Regions from separate parts of the Streptomyces sp. NPDC087901 genome, predicted to be linked through region 1. Evidence: riboswitches for the same ligand, from Rfam matches in the RefSeq annotation. Region 1 holds a riboswitch; each other region holds the start of a gene.
The links. Region 1 has a riboswitch for S-adenosylmethionine ahead of ACIOEW_RS17740 (putative leader peptide). Riboswitches for the same ligand answer to the same signal wherever they lie in the genome.
Positions count from the first base shown of each region.

Region 2: it holds a riboswitch for S-adenosylmethionine, as region 1 does, so the genes downstream of both, thrC (threonine synthase) here and ACIOEW_RS17740 (putative leader peptide) in region 1, are expected to answer to the same signal.
Region 3: it holds a riboswitch for S-adenosylmethionine, as region 1 does, so the genes downstream of both, ACIOEW_RS04230 (aminotransferase class V-fold PLP-dependent enzyme) here and ACIOEW_RS17740 (putative leader peptide) in region 1, are expected to answer to the same signal.

Region 1 is NZ_JBIUUC010000005.1:123,089-126,351, reverse strand. It holds gene ACIOEW_RS17750 (helix-turn-helix domain-containing protein) at 126-716, shown strand; gene ACIOEW_RS17745 (glutathione S-transferase C-terminal domain-containing protein) at 727-1,515, opposite strand; gene ACIOEW_RS17740 (putative leader peptide) at 1,701-1,751, opposite strand; SAM riboswitch class IV at 1,804-1,948, opposite strand; SAM riboswitch class IV at 2,073-2,180, shown strand; gene ACIOEW_RS17735 (amino acid ABC transporter permease) at 2,507-3,263, shown strand, end outside.
Region 2 is NZ_JBIUUC010000017.1:173,386-176,648, reverse strand. It holds gene ACIOEW_RS35955 (MoaD/ThiS family protein) at 135-413, opposite strand; gene thrC (threonine synthase) at 483-1,775, opposite strand; SAM riboswitch class I at 1,791-1,917, opposite strand; gene ACIOEW_RS35945 (glucosyl-3-phosphoglycerate synthase) at 2,071-3,018, shown strand; gene ACIOEW_RS35940 (trehalose-6-phosphate synthase) at 3,072-3,263, shown strand, end outside.
Region 3 is NZ_JBIUUC010000001.1:953,572-956,834, reverse strand. It holds gene ACIOEW_RS04240 (rhomboid family intramembrane serine protease) at 1-168, shown strand, start outside; gene ACIOEW_RS04235 (Lrp/AsnC ligand binding domain-containing protein) at 345-626, shown strand; gene ACIOEW_RS04230 (aminotransferase class V-fold PLP-dependent enzyme) at 699-2,078, opposite strand; SAM riboswitch class IV at 2,253-2,370, opposite strand; gene trpD (anthranilate phosphoribosyltransferase) at 2,461-3,263, opposite strand, start outside.

The DNA of each region.
Region 1 (3,263 bases):
CGCCGATGGCGGCTGCCGACCGGTGCGCCCGCGGGGCGTTCCGTATACGGAACGTTCTGTATGTGGAACACTAGAGAGGCGGGCCGACGCCCGTCAACCAGGACAGTGGAGCAGGTGCACGGCCGATGGGGCTGAACGAGGACGTGGGACTCAGGCTGCGAGCGCTGCGGCGCGAGCGGGACCTGTCGCTGTCGGAGTTGTCCCGGCGCTCCCGCGTGGGCAAGGGCACGCTCTCGGAGTTGGAGAGCGGCACGCGCAACCCCACCCTGGAGACGTTGTACGCACTCACCACCGCGCTCGGTCTTCCGCTCAGCGCCGTACTGAGCGACCTGCGCCCGAGGGACGGCTCCGGCTCGGCACTTCCCGGCGTCTCGGGAAGTGCCGTCACCGCCGTTCTTCTGGAGCGGTACGAGGACGGGGCCGCGGTCACCGACGTGTTCCGCATCAGCATCGCGGCGGGCCCCGTACAGGAGTCGGAAGGGCACGTCCCGGGTACGCAGGAGAGCCTGATGGTGCTGGCCGGCACCGCCGTCGTCGGGCCGCCGGACGACACCCGTACGGCCGGCCCCGGCGCCTCCGCGCACTGGCGGGCCGACGCACCCCATGTCTACGGCGCGCCCGACGGGGATGTGCAGGGCATCCTCTTCGTCCGTTATCCCCCGCCGGGGGAGCTCGCAGGGGGAGATGGCCGGGGAACCGTGCGCGACGACGGCTGAGCGCAGAAGCTCACGCCGCGTCGGCCGCCACGTCGTTCGCGCGCGGGAAAGCGGGGTGGTCGCCGAGTCGGCGCACGAAGTCCTGGAGCCGGGGGTACGGGGACAAGGAGTTGACCGGGTGGGGCTGGACGAGCGCCACCCACAGGTCCACGTCGGCGGCCGTCAGCTCCGCACCCAGCGCATAGGGATGCGAGGATAGCCGGCGCTCCATCAGGTCGAGCGCCGCCGTTCGCTCCGAGGGCGATGCGGACGGAGTGACCTTCTGGTCCAGCAGTTCACGCAGGGCTTCGATGTCCGCAGCGAGCTCCGGCGGGTGCAGCGCGGAGGGGCAGGCCTCGTTGTGCCCGGACAGCAGACCGGCCAGGTCGCGGAGAATGTCGGGTGTGTGGTTGCTGACGATGCGGCCGCTCCAGCGGTCGCACAGAGCGGGAGCCGTCAGCGGTCCGTCGTAGTGGTGCACCGTCGCCTCGTACGCACTGCGCAGCGAGGCGAAGGCCTCGGGTGTTCCGGCCGGGTGGGTCAGGAGCGTGGTGGCGACCGAGTCCCGCAGACCGAGGAGGCCGAGCGTGATGGAGATGCGCAGCGAGCGCGGACAACTCGCCGACAGGAACAGTTCGTAGCGGTGCGGAGCCGGATAGAAGCCGCCGGCGAGGCCGACACCGATCCGGCTGTCGAAGCGGGGGGACGGAACACCCGACGACGGGCGCAGGCCCGCGGCGCGTGAAGCGGAGGCGGAGGAAACGGGGCCGCGCTGCGGCGAGTTGCCTGTACTGGAACCGCGCGATGCTGTCTCGGGCATGACTCTCCCTATGGGGATCCCTGGGGGGAACGACAAAGCCACCGCCGCCATGCCGGCACCGGCGGACGGATGCGGAGCGACTGCGCTTGCGTACCGGTCCGGACCGAGGGGACCCGTTCGATCCCGGTTCGAGCGCGCCGGGACAAGGAGTCCGGCCGATCGGACGGGGACGGGTCCGACGCGGACTAGTAAGCGCTGGAGACGCGCAACAGATCGATGTGCAGGCGCCTCGTCAAGCCGTTCCTGGGCAATTCCCACCGGTCCTGCCATCGGGGCTCGCGAGACGCGAGACCGCGCTTGTCCTGTTGCTCCAACAGGACCCGGTCGTCACCCGGGGCACCCCATCGCGGTGGAAGGGTTGCCTGTCAGCGGGCCGGGGCCGATGACCGCACGAGCGGGAGATCCCGCACGTGCAGCGCTGACAATCGTGACCGTCCACGCCAGTTTCGGTGCGTCCGGTGGTGCCGTCAAGAAGGCGGGACAAGCCGTCTCGACTGGTGGTCACCGGCGTTGACATCCTTTTCGGTGCGGCCCTAACCTCCGGCGCAGAGCAGAACGGTCACGAGTGCCGGCGAAGAGCCCTGGCTTGCCGGCCGGCAACCCTCGCACGCAGTGGGGTGCCCCAGGTGAGGACCGGACCGGATGACGTTCGGTAAGCGTGAGGCCCCGCGGGGCGGAATGGTGACGGTGAGCGGGATGAACGCAGCTGACGGGATGGCCGCTCGACGGCCTCGCGGCTGCGTCCTGCTGTGCGCGGACCGCTCCGTCGACCTGCTGCGTGTCAGCAGCGCGCTGTGTACGGCCGTTTCCCGCCCTCTCTGTCAGGGCTGACGGCCCTCCGATCCCCTGACATCCACCGCTGTCGCGGTGTGTCCTCTCCCCACCCGGCCCCTGTGCCGCGCTGTGTGCCGCGTCCCGCGGACCCGTCCCCGACGGGTGCGGTGCCGCGGCCTCCCGCGGTCCGGGGTGTCCGTATCCGCTGGAGCCCTCCATGAGTGAACTCTCCGGCGTCGCTGTGTCCCCGGGACCAGCGCCGCCCACCGAGGCGAACCCCCGTCCCGGCCCGACCGTCGCGCCCGAGCCCCTGGCGGCGCAGCGGGTCCTCCCGCTCAGACGTCCCGGCCGTTGGATCGTCACGGTCGTCGTGCTCGTACTCGTCGCCCAGATCATTCACGGTCTGGTGACCAACCCGTTCTACCAATGGGGCCGTTTCCAGTACTGGTTCCTGCGGCCGGCGATCCTCGACGGGCTGGTCATCACCCTCGAAGTGGCGGTGTACAGCGCTGCGCTGGGCCTGCTCGGCGGTGTCCTGCTGGCCCTGGCGAGACTCTCCCCGAACCCGGTGCTGCGCACGGCCAGCTGGCTCTACACCTGGCTGTTCCGCTCGGTGCCGCTGATCGTGGTCCTGCTGTTCCTCTACAACTTCAGTGCGCTCTACCGCACGGTGAGCGTCGGGGTGCCGTTCGGTCCGGCCTTCTTCACCTTCGACGAGTCGCGCCTTGCCACCGACATGGCCGTCGCGGTCGTCGGACTGAGCCTCAACGAGGCGGCCTACGCCTCCGAGGTGGTGCGCGGCGGCATCCTCTCCGTGGACCAGGGGCAGCACGAGGCGGCCGCCGCACTCGGCCTCCCGAGGCGGTACCAGTTCGCGAAGATCGTCTTCCCGCAGGCGCTGCGCTCGATCACCCCGAACTACGTCAACCAGTTGATCGGTCTGATCAAGGGCACCTCGCTGGTCTTCTACGTCT
Region 2 (3,263 bases), on a different contig from region 1:
CGGGCGGCACGGGCAGCGGAGGGGGCTTCCCTCACTGTACCGCGCTCAACCATGCAGAATTGCCCCCTCCGCTTCTCTCGCAGAGGGGGCAATTCCGGTAACGCGGTGAAGTCGGGCCGGCGAGGCCCGGGGGCTCAGCAGCCGCCGGCGACGGCCGGGATGATCGAGATACCGGCACCGTCCGGGGTGACCGCGTCCAGGCCGCCCTCGAAGCGCACGTCGTCGTCGTTGACGTACACGTTCACGAAGCGGCGCAGCTTGCCCTGGTCGTCCAGGACGCGGGCGGCGATGCCCGGGTGGTCCTTCTCCAGGGACTCGATGACCTGGGAAAGGGTCGCGCCCTCGGCCGGGACCTCGGCCTGGCCGCCCGTGTAGGTGCGGAGGATGGTGGGGATACGGACCTTGACGCTCATGGTGGGTGCCCTTCCTGAGTCTCGAGTGGTCGGAAGCCGGTGCCCGGCAGGGGCCGGGGCGCCGGGTTCTCAGCTGGTGGCGAGTCCGGCGGCGCGGAAGGCTTCCAGACTCGGGCGGATCGTGGCGCTCGCCTGCGAGGTGGCGGCCACCGCGTCCAGCGTCTTGAGGCCGTCACCGGTGTTCAGGATGACAGTGGTGAGCGCCGGGTCCAGCAGACCGGCCTCGATCAGCTTCTGCGTCACGCCGACCGTCACCCCGCCGGCCGTCTCGGCGAAGATGCCCTCGGTGCGGGCCAGCAGCTTGATCGCGTCGACGACCTGCTCGTCGTTGACGTCCTCGACCGCGCCACCGGTGCGGCGGGCGATATCCAGGACGTACGGGCCGTCGGCCGGGTTGCCGATCGCCAGGGACTTGGCGATCGTGTTCGGCTTCTGCGGCCGCACCACGTCGTGACCGGCCTTGAAGGCCGCGGAGACCGGGGAGCAGCCCTCGGCCTGGGCGCCGAAGATCTTGTACGGCTTGTCCTCGACCAGGCCGAGCTTGATCAGCTCCTGGAGGCCCTTGTCGATCTTCGTGAGCTGCGAGCCGGACGCGATCGGGATGACGATCTGGTCGGGCAGCTGCCAGCCGAGCTGCTCGCAGATCTCGTAGGCGAGGGTCTTGGAGCCCTCGCCGTAGTACGGGCGCAGGTTGACGTTGACGAAGCCCCAGCCCTCGCCGAGCGGGTCGCCGATGAGCTCGGAGCAGAAGCGGTTGACGTCGTCGTAGTTGCCCTCGATGCCGACCAGCTCACCGCCGTACACCGCGGCCATGACGACCTTGCCCTGCTCCAGGTCGTGCGGGATGAACACGCACGAGCGCAGACCGGCGCGGGCGGCGGCGGCGCCCACGGCGCCGGCGAGGTTGCCGGTGGAGGAGCAGGAGAGGGTGGTGAACCCGAAGGCGCGGGCGGCCTCGACGGCGATCGCGACGACGCGGTCCTTGAAGGAGTGCGTCGGGTTGCCGGAGTCGTCCTTGACGTACAGACCGCCGGTGACGCCCAGCTCGCGGGCGAGGTTGTCGGCCTTGACCAGCTTGGTGAAGCCGGGGTTGATGTTGGGCTTGTCCGCGACGTCGGAGGGGACCGGCAGCAGCGGCGCGTAACGCCAGATGTTGTTCGGTCCGGCCTCGATGCGCTTCTTCAGCTCGTCCGGGGAGCCGCTCGGCAGGTCGTACGCCACTTCGAGCGGCCCGAAACAGGACGCGCAGGCGAAAAGGGGGCCGAGTGCGAATCGCTCTCCGCATTCGCGGCAGGAAAGCGCCGCGGCGGGACCGAGGTCCACGGAAGATTCGGTGTTTGCTGCAACAGTCTCAACAGCCATGATGGCGAGGTCCTTTCCTCATCTTCCTCGCGACGCATTTCGTCACGAGACGGAATTGGCACCTTCCCCACCTGACCTCGCGGTCGGCGGGAGGGTTGCCGGGACTTCAACGGGCCGTTCCCTCAGTCCCTCTGGATGAGCGCTGTGGCACTGGACCATGGATCCAGGCGTTTATCGGCGGACGGACCCCGGCATGCGACGGCCATCTGCGTTGTTCAAGACTGTAACCGAAGCACCGGACTGTTGAGATAGTCGTCCGAACCGCGAGATGGATCACATACAGGGAGTATCGACCGTGCTGGAAGAGGTCGAACGCTGGCTGACCAGGCGTTCCTGGTCAGCCGCCGACCGTCCGCTGGACCGTCTGCTGGAGGCCGGAAACGGCGCAAACGCACCGAGCGTGAGTGTGGTGCTGCCCGCGCTGAACGAGGCGGGGACGGTCGGGGACATCGTCACGACGATCCGGCGCGAGCTCATGGAGAAGGTCCAGCTGGTCGACGAGCTCGTGGTGATCGATTCCGGCTCGACGGACGCCACCACCGAGGTCGCCCGCAGGGCGGGTGCCCGGGTCGTCCACCGGGACGCGATCCTGCCCCGCATACCGGCCGTCCCCGGCAAGGGCGAGGTGCTGTGGCGGTCACTCCTGGTGACCGGCGGGGACATCGTCTGCTTCATCGACGCGGACCTGAAGGACTTCTCCGCGGACTTCGTCTCCGGCATCGTCGGCCCGCTGCTGACCGACCCCTCGGTGCAGTTCGTCAAGGCGATGTACGACCGCCCGTTCGGCGACACCACGGGCCAGGGCGGCCGGGTCACCGAAATGGTGGCACGCCCGCTGCTCAATCTGCACTGGCCGCAGCTGGCCGGTTTCGTCCAGCCGCTCGGCGGCGAGTACGCCGTGCGCCGCTCGCTGCTGGAGCGGCTGCCGTTCCCGGTCGGTTACGGAGTGGAGCTGGGCCTGCTCGTCGACGCCCTGCACACGGTCGGCCTGGACGCACTCGCCCAGGTCGACGTGGGCGTCAGGAAGCACCGCCACCAGGACGGCCAGGCGCTCGGCCGGATGGCCGCAGCCATCTACCGCACCGCCCAACTCCGCCTCTCACGAGGGCATCTGGTCCGCCCGTCGCTGACCCAGTTCGAGCGCGGCGAGCACGGTTTCGTCCCGCACACCTATCCGGTGGACACCGAGGAGCGGCCGCCGATGCGCGAGATCGAGGAGTACGTTTCACGCCGTGCGGCGTGACGTGGCCTGACTTCGTACGTTTGGGCGGTTCGTGATCGGGCTAGATTCCGCCCATGGTCTCCGAGCACGCCCCCCAGCCCGCTGCCCAGGTACTCGTCGCGTCCAATCGCGGCCCGGTCTCGTACGCGCTGCGCGAGGACGGCACCCTCGACTCCCGGCGCGGCGGCGGCGGACTCGTCTCCGGCCTGAGCGCCGTGGACGACAAGATGTGGGTCTGCGCCGCCCTCGGGGACGGCGACCGGGAG
Region 3 (3,263 bases), on a different contig from region 1:
GTGCTGGTCTTCTGGTTCGTCCTGCAGTGGCTGGCGGCCGAGGGCGCGGGCAGCGGGCCCGGCGTGGCCTACCTCGCCCATGTGGTCGGCTTCGCCACCGGCTTTCTCTACGCCTGGGGGCGCTTCCGGCGCGGGGCCGGAGCCTTGCGTCCGGATCAGGCGGGATAGAGGAGCGTGGTGCGGCGCGCGCAGCTGCAGGGCGGAGGAGGGAGTCACTGCGGAGCACGGGCGACCGACGACAACGCCGCTCACGTGCGTGCCGGGCCCCGCGGGCCCGGCATGATCCGGACGCAAGGCTCTAGAGTGAAGTCTCCAGCCACGGCCACCGAGGGAGAAAGCCAGCCGTGATCACCGCGATCGTACTCATCAAGACCAGCGTGGACCGGATTCCTGAGATCGCCGAGGCCATCGCCTCGCTGGACAGCGTCAGCGAGGTCTTCTCGGTCACCGGTACGTACGACCTGATCGCCATGGTCCGGGTGTCCAAGCACGACGACCTCGCCGATGTCATCCCCGGCCGGATCAGCAAGATCCCCGGTGTCGAGGGAACCGACACCCACGTGGCGTTCCGCACGTACTCGCAGCACGACCTGGAGGCGGCCTTCGCCATCGGTCTGGACGCTTAGGACTCTCAGCACTTTCGGCCGGGTACGGACAGCTGTCCGTACCCGGCCGAAAGTGCTGAGGGGGGTCTCGTCTCAGACCTGCGCGGCCGCGCCCCGGTCCGGGACGCAACGGCCGTCCTCGGTGCGGTACTTCCACTGGGCACCCTCGCTCACGAGTTCCCTGACCGCCTGCAGGAAGCGCTCGATGTGCTCGTCCGGTGTACCGGCGCCGAAGCTGACCCGGATCGCGTTGAGGGACTTCTGGCCCGGCTCCGCCTCCGGCGCGCCGCACTCCCCGACGTCCTGCGGGTCGCTGCCGAGCAGGGTGCGCACGAGGGGGTGGGCGCAGAACAGTCCGTCACGCACTCCGATGCCGTACTCGGCGGAGAGCGCCGCGGCGAAGTGCGAGCTGTTCCAGCCCTCCACCACGAAGGAGATGACGCCGACCCGCGGGGCGTCGTCGCCGAACAGCGAGAGCACCTTGACTTCGGGGACCTCGGCGAGTCCGGCGCGGACCGCGGAGACGAGCTGCTGCTCGCGGGCGACCAGGCTGTCGAACCCGGCCTCGGTGAGCGCCTTGCAGGCGGAGGCGATGGAGTAGACGCCGATGACGTTGGGCGAGCCGGCCTCGTGGCGGGCGGCGGTGGTGTGCCATTCGACGTCGACACCGCCGTCGGTGCGCCGGGCGACCTTGCGGGAGGCGCCGCCGCCGGCCAGGTAGGGCTCGGCGTCGCGCAGCCAGTCGGAGCGGCCGGCGAGGACCCCGGAGCCGAACGGTGCGTACAGCTTGTGCCCGGAGAAGGCGACCCAGTCGACGTCCAGCTCGGCGATGTCGACGGGGTGGTGCGGGGCCAGCTGGGCGGCGTCCAGCACGATCCGGGCGCCGTGGGCGTGCGCGGCGGCGGCGAGCTCCTTGACCGGCCACAGCTCGCCGGTGACGTTGGAGGCGCCGGTGACGCAGACCAGCGCGGGGCCGTAGGGGTCGCGGTCGGCGAGGGCCCGCTCCAGCGTCTCGACGGCCTCGTCCGGGGTGCGCGGGGCGTTCAGGTACGTCACGCGGGCGTCGCGCCAGGGCAGCAGCGAGGCGTGGTGCTCGGTCTCGAAGACGAACACCTGGCAGTCGGCGGGCAGAGCGGCGGCGAGCAGGTTGAGCGAGTCGGTGGTGGACCGGGTGAAGACCACCTGGTCGTCGGCGCGGCAGCCGAGGAACTCCGCGACCGTCTCGCGGCTGCTCTCGAAGAGGTCCGTGGAGAGCTGCGAGAGGTAGCCGGCACCGCGGTGGACGCTGCCGTAGTACGGCGCGTACGCGGCCACGTCGTCCCACACCCGCTGCAGGGCCGGAGCGCTGGCGGCGTAGTCCAGCGCGGCGTAGGTGACCTCTCCGCCGGTGACCAGCGGAACCGTCACATCCTTGCCCAGAACCGGCAGCGGCGCACAAATCGACTGGTCGGTGGCAGCGGTGAAGACAGACATGACGAACTCCCGTAACAGGCAGGCGAATTCCGCGTGCCTGCGGATACGCGGCAGCACGGAAGGAAGAAAGAGGGGTGTGCGGAAGAGGGCCGAAAAGCCCTATCGCATTCGCTTGCTCACAAGAGGCTCCCTGAGGACCAGGACCCCACGGGTGGACATCTGACGATGTCGAGGGGTCCGCGCTTGCCGCAGACCTCGCTGCCTGCGGCCTGGTCTTCACCCGGGGCACCCCGCCACGGACGGAGGGTTGCCGGACAGCGGGCCGGGGCCGTAGTCGCTGTCACTCATGACCTGCGCAGCATCTTGCCATACGTGCGAGAACGCGCAAGGCGCAGTCCATGATCTGGACTGCGCCCTGCCTCACACTCCGTACGCCGGCCCCTCAGGCGTTGCTGGCCACGACCCATCTCTCCAGCGCCCGGCCTGCCGCGCCCGAGTCGATGGACTCGGCGGCCTTCGCCATCCCCGCGGTGAGCTGCTCGGTGAGCGTGCCCTCCCCCGGGTCCAGCGCGACGAGCGCCGCCGCCGAGTTGAGCAGGACGGCGTCCCGTACGGGTCCCGTCTCCCCGGCGATCAGCCGGCGGGCCACATCGGCGTTGTACGAGGCGTCGGCGCCCCGCAGCGCCTCCACCGGCACCAGGTCGATGCCGACGTCGCGCGGGTCGAAGGCCTCCTCGCGCACCACGCCGCCCCTGGCGACCCAGACACGGGAGGTCGCGGTGGTGGTCAGCTCGTCCAGGCCGTCGTCGCCGCGGAAGACCAGGGCGGAGTTGCCGCGCTCGGCGAGGACGCCCGCGACGATGGGTGCCATCCGCAGGTCGGCGACGCCGATCGCCTGTGAGCGCACCTTGGCCGGGTTGGTGAGCGGCCCGAGGATGTTGAAGGTGGTCGGTGCGCCGAGCTCCGCCCGGGCCTTGGCCGCATACCTCAGGGCGGGGTGGAACTTCACGGCGAAACAGAACGTGATGCCCGCTTCCTCGGCCACCTCCACCACACGCTGCGGGGACAGCTCCAGATTGACGCCGAGCTTCCCCAGGACGTCGGAGGAACCGCTGGCCGACGACGAGGCGCGGTTGCCGTGCTTGACGACCTTGGCACCGGTCCCCGCCACGACGATCGCCGACATGGTGGAGATGTTGACCGTCTTGGCCATGTCGCCGCCGGTGCCCACGATGTCGACCGTAC